DNA from 2 places in the Photobacterium damselae subsp. damselae genome. Region 1 is predicted to be linked to the other one. Evidence: predicted binding sites of a transcription regulator. Region 1 holds the regulator's gene; the other holds the start of a gene.
What was found. Region 1 encodes PurR, which represses purine synthesis genes. Its sites were predicted from a motif close to TNANGNAAACGTTTNCNTNA; they were not measured.
Positions count from the first base shown of each region.

Region 1 (4,394 bases):
AGCAGCACACTATCCTCTCATCACGCAATAGCACTAAAAGCTTCTAACCTTCATTTGCAGCTGGGCAGAAAGACCTTACTAGATAATGTTGATTTAGAAATAAGGTCTGGGCAAATAACCGCGCTGTTAGGTCCAAATGGTGCCGGTAAAAGTAGTCTACTGAAGGTATTAAACGGTGAAATAACGCCAAATTCAGGATCGATTGAGATCTTTTCAAGACCCAAAGATCATTGGCCATCTGAATTATTGGCAAAACACATGGGTATATTGCCGCAGCACAGTACCCTATCGTTCTCATTTCTTGCTCATGAAGTTGCAGAGCTTGGTGCGATGCCTTTAGCAATATCAAATCATCAAGCGCAACAACTAGCGGCTAAGAATATGGTTAAAGTTGGTGTGGATCATCTCGCAAACAGGCTTTATCCAACGCTATCTGGCGGGGAAAAACAGCGCGTTCATTTTGCCAGAGTATTAACCCAGTTATCGCACTCTGGCGAACAATGTATTTTAATGCTTGATGAACCCACATCTGCTCTTGATCTTGCTCATCAACATCATACTTTAGAGATTGCACAAGCGCTTTCACAACAGGGTGCTGCCGTTATCATTGTTATTCATGATCTGAACTTAGCCGCTCAATACGCGGATCGTTTGATCATTTTGAACCAAGGCAAAATTCAAGCTGATGGTACGCCATGGCAAGTACTAACCCCAACCGCAGTCGAAAATGTTTACGGCTGGCCAGTTCAAGTTATCGCTCATCCAGAACATAACTACCCGGTTATTTTGGCTTAATGTCTCTGTTATGAGCAGAAATTGTGCCATTAATCGATAAAACCAATGAATATTTACGTTTAATTACATTCAAATTTATTGATGCCTATCAAGTATTTTCCGCTTCAAGCACAGAAACATTGCACTCGCGCAGACTCTAGGTAAAATGTGATCGCAAGCGATTACACAATGTAATAGAATCGTATAATATTCACTTATAGCACTTGTTATCAAAAAGCCGCTCTTTATGGTGCGGCTTTTTAGCTTTTAGCGGGTTTCACAATACAAACCCGATTACTTGCTTAATCATCTAAACTTTAGCTAATTATTAGAGATTAAAAGCAAGATTAACTGTGTGGTGATAACAAACTGAATAGCCAGAGAGACTCAACGTAGAGCTGGCTAACCAATTTGATATCGAAAGAATTGCGGTCTGACTCTAGACCCCCATTATTAGAAGAATAACTATGGCAACGATTAAAGATGTTGCACGTATGGCTGGTGTTTCAACGACGACAGTCTCTCACGTGATCAATAAAACGCGCTTTGTCGCAGAAGCAACACAAAAGAAAGTTATGGCAGCGGTTGATGAGCTTAATTACGCTCCAAGTGCTGTTGCTCGCAGTTTAAAATGCAATACAACCCGTACAATCGGTATGTTGGTAACTAAATCAACCAACCCATTCTTTGCTGAAGTTGTTCACGGTGTTGAAGAGTACTGTTATAAAGAAGGTTATACGCTTATTCTGTGTAATACAGAAGGTAACCTATCGAAACAACAAGATTACCTTCGCATGCTAGCAGAAAAGCGTGTCGATGGTCTGCTTGTTATGTGTTCCGATCTGGATGAGAAACTGCTTGAGTTGCTAGAACGCAAAAAAGATCTGCCTATGGTTATCATGGATTGGGGCCCAGAGTCACCACATACAGATAAAATCCAAGATAATGCAGAGCATGGCGGCTATATTGCAACTAAACACTTTATTGAAAATGGCCATACCAAAATTGGTTGTTTGTCTGGTCATGAAGACAAGTCAACCTGTCGCGAGCGTCTTAAAGGCTTCCGTAAAGCGATGGCAGAAAGCAATCTATCTGTAAATGAAGATTGGATTCTTGAAGGTGATTTTGAGTGTGATACGGCAGTAAAAGCGGCGCAAGACTTTATCGCGATGACTGAACGTCCAACGGCTATTTTCTGTTTTAATGACATTATGGCTATGGCGATGATCAGCACATTTGAACAAGCAGGATTACGAGTTCCTGATGATATTTCAATTATTGGCTATGACAATATCGATTTAGCGCCATATTTTTCACCGCCATTGACAACAATCCATCAGCCAAAACGTCGTTTAGGTAAAACGGCTGTTGAAATTTTAATGGATCGCGTCAAAGATAAGAATCATGAGCGTCAAACTTTTGAAATGGCGCCTGAGCTCGTTATTCGTAAGTCGGTAAAGAATCTTAATTAATTGGGAATCTATTCCAAATATGAAGCCAATATTCAATATTGGCTTTTTTTATATAAAAAGAAAGACTAAACAGGTCTAATCAGTTTAATGAATTAAAATTTATTCTGTATTCATTTTACCTTAACCAAATTACGATTTAAAAAAAGGTTAATAATAGGATATGTTCGTAACACTTTATTCTTAAAGCGCTTTTTTGGCTGATAATTAAACATTTCTTATGCATCTATATTACTCATTTTAAATTATTAACTGAATCAACATCACAAATTTTGCAACTTCATATAAAAAATATTAAGCTATCTACGTTAACCTTTATCAGTTACGAACAGGGCAAACTATCTTGAAAGAGATAGGACGCAAAGCTTCCGGCCTAAAAGTTTATATACATAAACTCATGGTAGCGGGGTTGCCGATAATCAAAATATCAATGTCATGAATCTTAGGGTTTCTGACAGAATATTTAGTTATTCTGATAATCTAAATCCCCGCTCTGATGTTAGGTGACTCATGATTATTTTCACCGAGAAGAAGCATGGACAAACCAGTATTAAAAAACACGTTAAAATTATTTGAATGTTTTGGGCGTATCAAATCACGCTCTATGTTTGGAGGTTTTGGTATATTCGCGGGTGATACTATGTTTGCTCTGGTAGTAAACAATACGCTACATCTACGGGCCAATTGCCATAATGAAGGGGAATTTAAAGCACTGGGACTAAAACCCTATATATATTACAAAAAAGGATTTCCAGTTGTCACAAAACATTATGCCATTCCTGACTATTGGTGGGATGATACTCAATGCTTAATCAAGCAAGGTGAACTCTCTCTCCAAGCGGCAGAAAAGGATAAGGAATCCAAATCAAAAGCAACACCTAATCGAATTAAAGATCTACCTAATCTACGCTTAACCAATGAACGCATGTTAAAAAAAGCAGGAATTGAAACCGTTGAGCAATTATTTGCTGTTGGTGCTCTTGATGCATTTAAAGCACTACAGTCATCTCAAGGAGACTCTTTAAATCTTGAACTATTGTGGGCACTTGAAGGAGCTATCAGTGGTCAGCATTGGTCAGTAATTACTGAACAGCGTCGCCATGAGCTACTTTCGTCATTAAATTAAAAACAATACTCACAATACGTTGGCTAAATTAACACTTAAGTAGAGAGGCTATTATCAGCCTCTTTTTTTATCAAACAAGTTACATAACAACTGATTAATATATTAATAATCTTATATATCTAGGTTAAAACCACCCATTAAATATAAAACACAGTTTTTAAAAAATAATCATATACAGACATACAAAAAATAAATACAACTAAAGTTTATTGAACAAAGTCACAAAGTTTACACCCACCTTACATCAAAACTACCCTTCACTCATTTTTCCGATAATATAGTTATAGTTTGAGGCTTATATAGGAATACGGGCACTCAAATAATTAAATACTTAGAGATGCTAATGTTGTATGAGGCGATTATGAGTTGTTCCAACCCATTTCCAGGACAAACTACAAATATTTTTAAAGACAAGTTTTGTAAATGGCCAAGACTACTTCAAATTAGTATCGTTCTCTCTTTTCTACCTATTTTTGCCGTTCTCATTGCAGTAAAGCAAAATATAGCCTCATTACAATCACTCTCTGATACCATTGTCGTGATGGGTTTTTTAAATATCTTTCTTCTTGTTTGGGGTTTGATCCTATTTTTTAAGGCTCGCAAACATTGGTATCGTAATTACCACATAGGGAAAAGCCTATTGGTTGCGGTTCTTCCGGTTTTTTTGAGTGGTTATATCCTCATCAACGATCTTCCTGATAATCGTACCGTGCAGCAAGAAACCTCTAAAGTTGTAGAATTTTCCATCAACTAATCGATTTTTAAAGATTTTTTGCTTTTGCTGAAATAAAAACGCGCTACCCTCGGTCTTTGTTGCTAATTCAGTACACTTTGACAGTAAGGGTTGTCCGTGCGCATTCAAGCTAAGAAAAAATATTCCATCTTTATCCGCCCATTACTTTGGTTACAAGAACGACACTATGGTAGCGTTTTAAATCCAGCCAAGTTATGGGGACGTAAGCCAACACTATTTTGGCTTGTTGCAGGATTTTTTGGATACTTAGACCGCTCGAAATCCCCACTAT
Region 1 covers NZ_CP146970.1:1,493,634-1,498,027, reverse strand. Annotated here, with positions in the region: gene WAX86_RS06820 (heme ABC transporter ATP-binding protein) at 1-795, shown strand, start outside; gene WAX86_RS06825 (iron ABC transporter permease) at 1-1, shown strand, start outside; gene purR (HTH-type transcriptional repressor PurR) at 1,242-2,246, shown strand; cyclic di-GMP riboswitch class I at 2,566-2,660, shown strand; gene WAX86_RS06810 (TfoX/Sxy family DNA transformation protein) at 2,779-3,369, shown strand; gene WAX86_RS06805 (hypothetical protein) at 3,731-4,123, shown strand; gene WAX86_RS06800 (carboxymuconolactone decarboxylase family protein) at 4,220-4,394, shown strand, end outside.

Region 2 (4,394 bases), 1.3 Mb from region 1:
AATTCAATCGTGTTTCAGGTGCATCTTGCTTAACTGGTGTTGCCACAGGTTGAGCTGATTGCTGGTAAAGACCAAATAAGTTCATAGCAATTAGGTCAGCAACTGGGAATTTCTGCTGTTGGCCAACAGATTGTGTCTGACTAGGCTGCCAAGAGGTGACAGTTTCTGTAGGTTGGATAACAGTCCAGAGTAATCGACCCAAAATCCAACCAAACCAAATCACCAACAGCAAAGTAACTATTTGTGCCACTTTAGCTATAGGCATAGGAGAGTGCATTTTAAATTGATTTAACTGTTTGAAAACAACCATGATTTGATCCATTTTTGCGATGAAACGCTATTGTACGCTTATCACCATTAATTCACCTAGAGTTATGAACAGAAAGGTGCATAACAACTCATATAATTTAGGTTGAGCGAGAAAAGTCTAGAAAAAAAGCTAAATTCGTCCATTGTTCTACGATGAAATGATAAAAACCAACTTTTTCTCGTATCTACGATTGAAATTTAGGGGCAAGATCACCATTTAGTAGAGAGACAGAAAGCATTAAGCTTAAACTGATACATACACGACAATAATCCCATAGAGTTATTAAGGATTCTTATGAGTCGACAAACTCCCTCAGTAGAGGACGCCGTCCGTCTTGATAAATGGCTATGGGCGGCTCGTTTCTATAAAACACGCTCTATCGCACGTTCAATGATTGAAGGCGGTAAAGTGCAATACAATGGTCAGCGCTCTAAGCCAAGTAAGATCGTTGAAGTTGGAGCTGAAATTAAATTACGCCAAGGTAACGATGAAAAAACCGTTACCATAGAAAAAATTTCAGCGGCGCGTCGTGGCGCTCCTGAAGCACAAACTTTATATCAGGAAACCGACAGCAGTATTGAGCAACGAGAACGTAATGCTCAGTTACGTAAACTAAATGCTCTCGGAAGCCCAAGTCCTGAAAAGCGACCAGATAAAAAACAACGTCGCGATATAATTAAATTTAAGAACGTTAATAACTAGCGCTATTAGAGTTGATATCGATTATAAAGTTCAGCGGCAAAAGCAGGTGTTATCATCCATTTGCTCTACAATACATAATCGAGCACAGCGCTGTTACTAAGATCCCTTGCCGGAGAAAAAACAATGACAACTGATAATCTTTACCGCTACCTATTTGATGGTGTGTCCGTTCGTGGAGAACTGGTTCAATTAGGCGACACTTACCAACAAATCATTGCTAGCAAAGAGTATCCAGCACCGATTCAAAACCTATTAGGTGAACTATTGGTTGCCACTAGCCTACTCACTGCAACCTTAAAGTTTGAAGGTTCTATCACAGTCCAGCTACAAGGTGATGGTCCTGTTAGTCTTGCGGTAATTAACGGCGATCACGATCAAAAATTACGTGGTGTTGCTCGTTTTGAAGGTGAAATTCCTGCAACTAACAATATCCATGAGCTAATGGGTAAAGGCTATTTAGTTATCACTATCACTCCAACTAAGGGTGAGCGTTACCAAGGTGTGGTTGGTCTTGAAGGCGATACACTTGCAGAATGTTTAGAAAGCTACTTTAAAAATTCAGAGCAGTTAAAGACTCGAATCCTGTTACGTACTGGTGAATTTGAAGGTCAAGCCAAAGCGGCTGGTATGTTGCTACAGATCCTACCGGATGAACAAGGTAATGAAGGTGATTTTGAACATCTAGAAGCGCTAACCGAAACAGTTAAAGATGAAGAACTGTTCGGTTTAGATGCACAAGATGTTCTATACCGTTTATACCACCAAGAAGAAGTGAAATTGTTTGAACCACAACCAGTAAGCTTCTTCTGTGGTTGTTCTCGTGAGCGTAGTGCATCAGCTATTCGTTCTATTGATCGTGCAGAAGTAGATGCGATTGTGGCTCAAGAAGGTAAAGTATCTCTACACTGTGATTACTGTGGTACTAGCTACGATTTTGACAGTATTGATGTGGCGAACCTATTTGAAAATGGTCAAAACACCAATAACGAACAAGTGCATTAATTAATTCGTCTCACGATAAAAGCACCCTAATGTATTGCTTAAATAGCCAGATTCGTTCTGGCTATTTTTTTATTTCTAGCCCGAAAACTCCCCATTTAGACGCAAAATTGCTGCCAACACTGCACTTCTTTTAACCAAAATATTAATTTTTGGATCTAGCGCAATCGTTTTACATATGTGTAAACTAACCACCCCAACAAATATTAAGACTTTTACTTAACCTTAACATTTGAATGGTTATTTTTTGATAAAGCTCCCTGATTTACCTCGTTAGGGTTGTTAGCATGGTCAACAGTTAAACAACATCTTACCCAAGGAGCACCTATGACTACTATGGACGTCGAAAAAAAGGTTGCAATAAATATGGATTTATCTCAATACGGTATCAAAAATGTTACAGAGGTGGTTCGTAACCCTTCTTACGAAATGTTGTTCGAAGAAGAAACCAAACCAGGTCTGGAAGGATATGAAAAAGGTGTCGTAACTGAGCTAGGGGCAGTTGCAGTAGATACTGGTATCTTTACTGGTCGTTCGCCAAAAGATAAGTTTATCGTAAAAGATGACACCACTCGCGACACGATGTGGTGGGCTGATCAAGGTACGAACGATAACAAAGCATTAGGCCAAGAAGCTTGGAATGATCTAAAAGCTCTTGTTACTGATCAGTTATCTGGTAAGCGTCTATTTGTAGTTGACGGTTATTGTGGTGCAAACCCAGATACTCGTTTATGCATTCGAGTTATTACTGAAGTTGCATGGCAAGCTCACTTTGTGAAGAACATGTTCATCCGTCCAACCGAAGCTGAGCTTGAAGATTTTGAGCCAGATTTTGTTATCATGAACGGCTCTAAGTGCACCAACCCTAAATGGGAAGAGCACGGTATGAACTCTGAAAACTTCACCGTGTTTAATCTTAGCGAAAAGATGCAGTTAATTGGTGGTACTTGGTACGGCGGTGAAATGAAGAAAGGTATGTTCGCCATGATGAACTACTTCCTACCGCTACGAGATATTGCTTCTATGCACTGCTCTGCCAATATGGGCGAAAATGGCGATGTGGCTGTCTTCTTCGGCCTATCAGGCACAGGTAAAACAACACTTTCAACCGATCCAAAACGAGCACTAATCGGTGATGACGAACACGGTTGGGACGACCACGGCGTGTTCAACTTTGAAGGCGGTTGTTACGCTAAAACAATTAACCTATCAAAAGAAGCTGAGCCAGATATCTACAATGCCATCCGTCGTGACGCTCTACTTGAAAACGTAACCGTACGTGGCGATGGCTCTATCGACTTTAATGACGGCTCGAAAACAGAAAATACTCGTGTTTCTTACCCGATTTACCACATCGATAATATCGTTAAGCCAGTATCTAAAGGCGGTCATGCTAATAAAGTGATCTTCCTATCTGCTGACGCATTCGGTGTTCTACCTCCAGTATCAAAACTGACTCCAGAACAAACCAAGTATCACTTCCTATCTGGCTTTACCGCGAAACTGGCAGGTACTGAACGTGGTATTACCGAACCAACGCCAACATTCTCTGCTTGTTTTGGTAATGCGTTCCTAACTCTGCATCCAACCAAGTATGCAGAAGTCTTAGTTAAGCGTATGGAAGCTGCAGGTGCAGAAGCGTATCTAGTTAATACGGGCTGGAATGGCACGGGCAAACGTATTTCGATTCAAGATACTCGCGGCATTATTGATGCAATCCTTGATGGCTCTATCGATAAAGCGCAAACCAAGCATATCCCTATCTTCAACCTAGAAGTTCCAACAGCGCTTCCAGGTGTTGATAGCAACATTCTTGACCCTCGTGATACTTATACAGACCCTCTACAGTGGGAAAGCAAAGCAAAAGACTTAGCTGAGCGCTTTGTTAATAACTTTGATAAGTACACAGATACAACTGAAGGTGCAAATCTAGTTGCAGCAGGTCCTCAGCTCGACTAATTGTTCACTCTAGTCTATTAAGCCTTCGTCTTGTGGCGAAGGCTTTTTTATTGTCTAAAACGACTAACAGCTCAACTATTTATGTGTTCTGTTCATCCATTACTTAAATGTTGAGAGAATAATCAAAGTAGGTGTAATACAATCAGATAAAGCAGCAGCAATAAGGAAGTGTTTATGCGTATATTAGCGAAATGGGTTGTCACATTGATAATCTTGTTACTATTGCTTATTACCGTAACTCTCGCTCTGCTGCAAAGCCAGTTTGCGACTCCGATTATCAATCGATTGGCCACATACTCACCGTATCCAATCCAATTTCAACAAGTCAGCTACTCACTTAAGCAGCCTTGGCACATGACCTTTATTGGCCCTTCATGGTCAGGCTCAGAGCAAACAAGACCCATAGCTCAGCGCGTTGAACTAT
Region 2 covers NZ_CP146970.1:195,059-199,452, reverse strand. Annotated here, with positions in the region: gene gspC (type II secretion system protein GspC) at 1-310, opposite strand, end outside; gene hslR (ribosome-associated heat shock protein Hsp15) at 605-1,012, shown strand; gene hslO (Hsp33 family molecular chaperone HslO) at 1,136-2,014, shown strand; gene pckA (phosphoenolpyruvate carboxykinase (ATP)) at 2,339-3,970, shown strand; gene WAX86_RS00880 (AsmA family protein) at 4,145-4,394, shown strand, end outside.
Region 2: pckA (phosphoenolpyruvate carboxykinase (ATP)) is a predicted target of PurR. The motif match lies at 2,171-2,190, and genes of this name have one in related genera.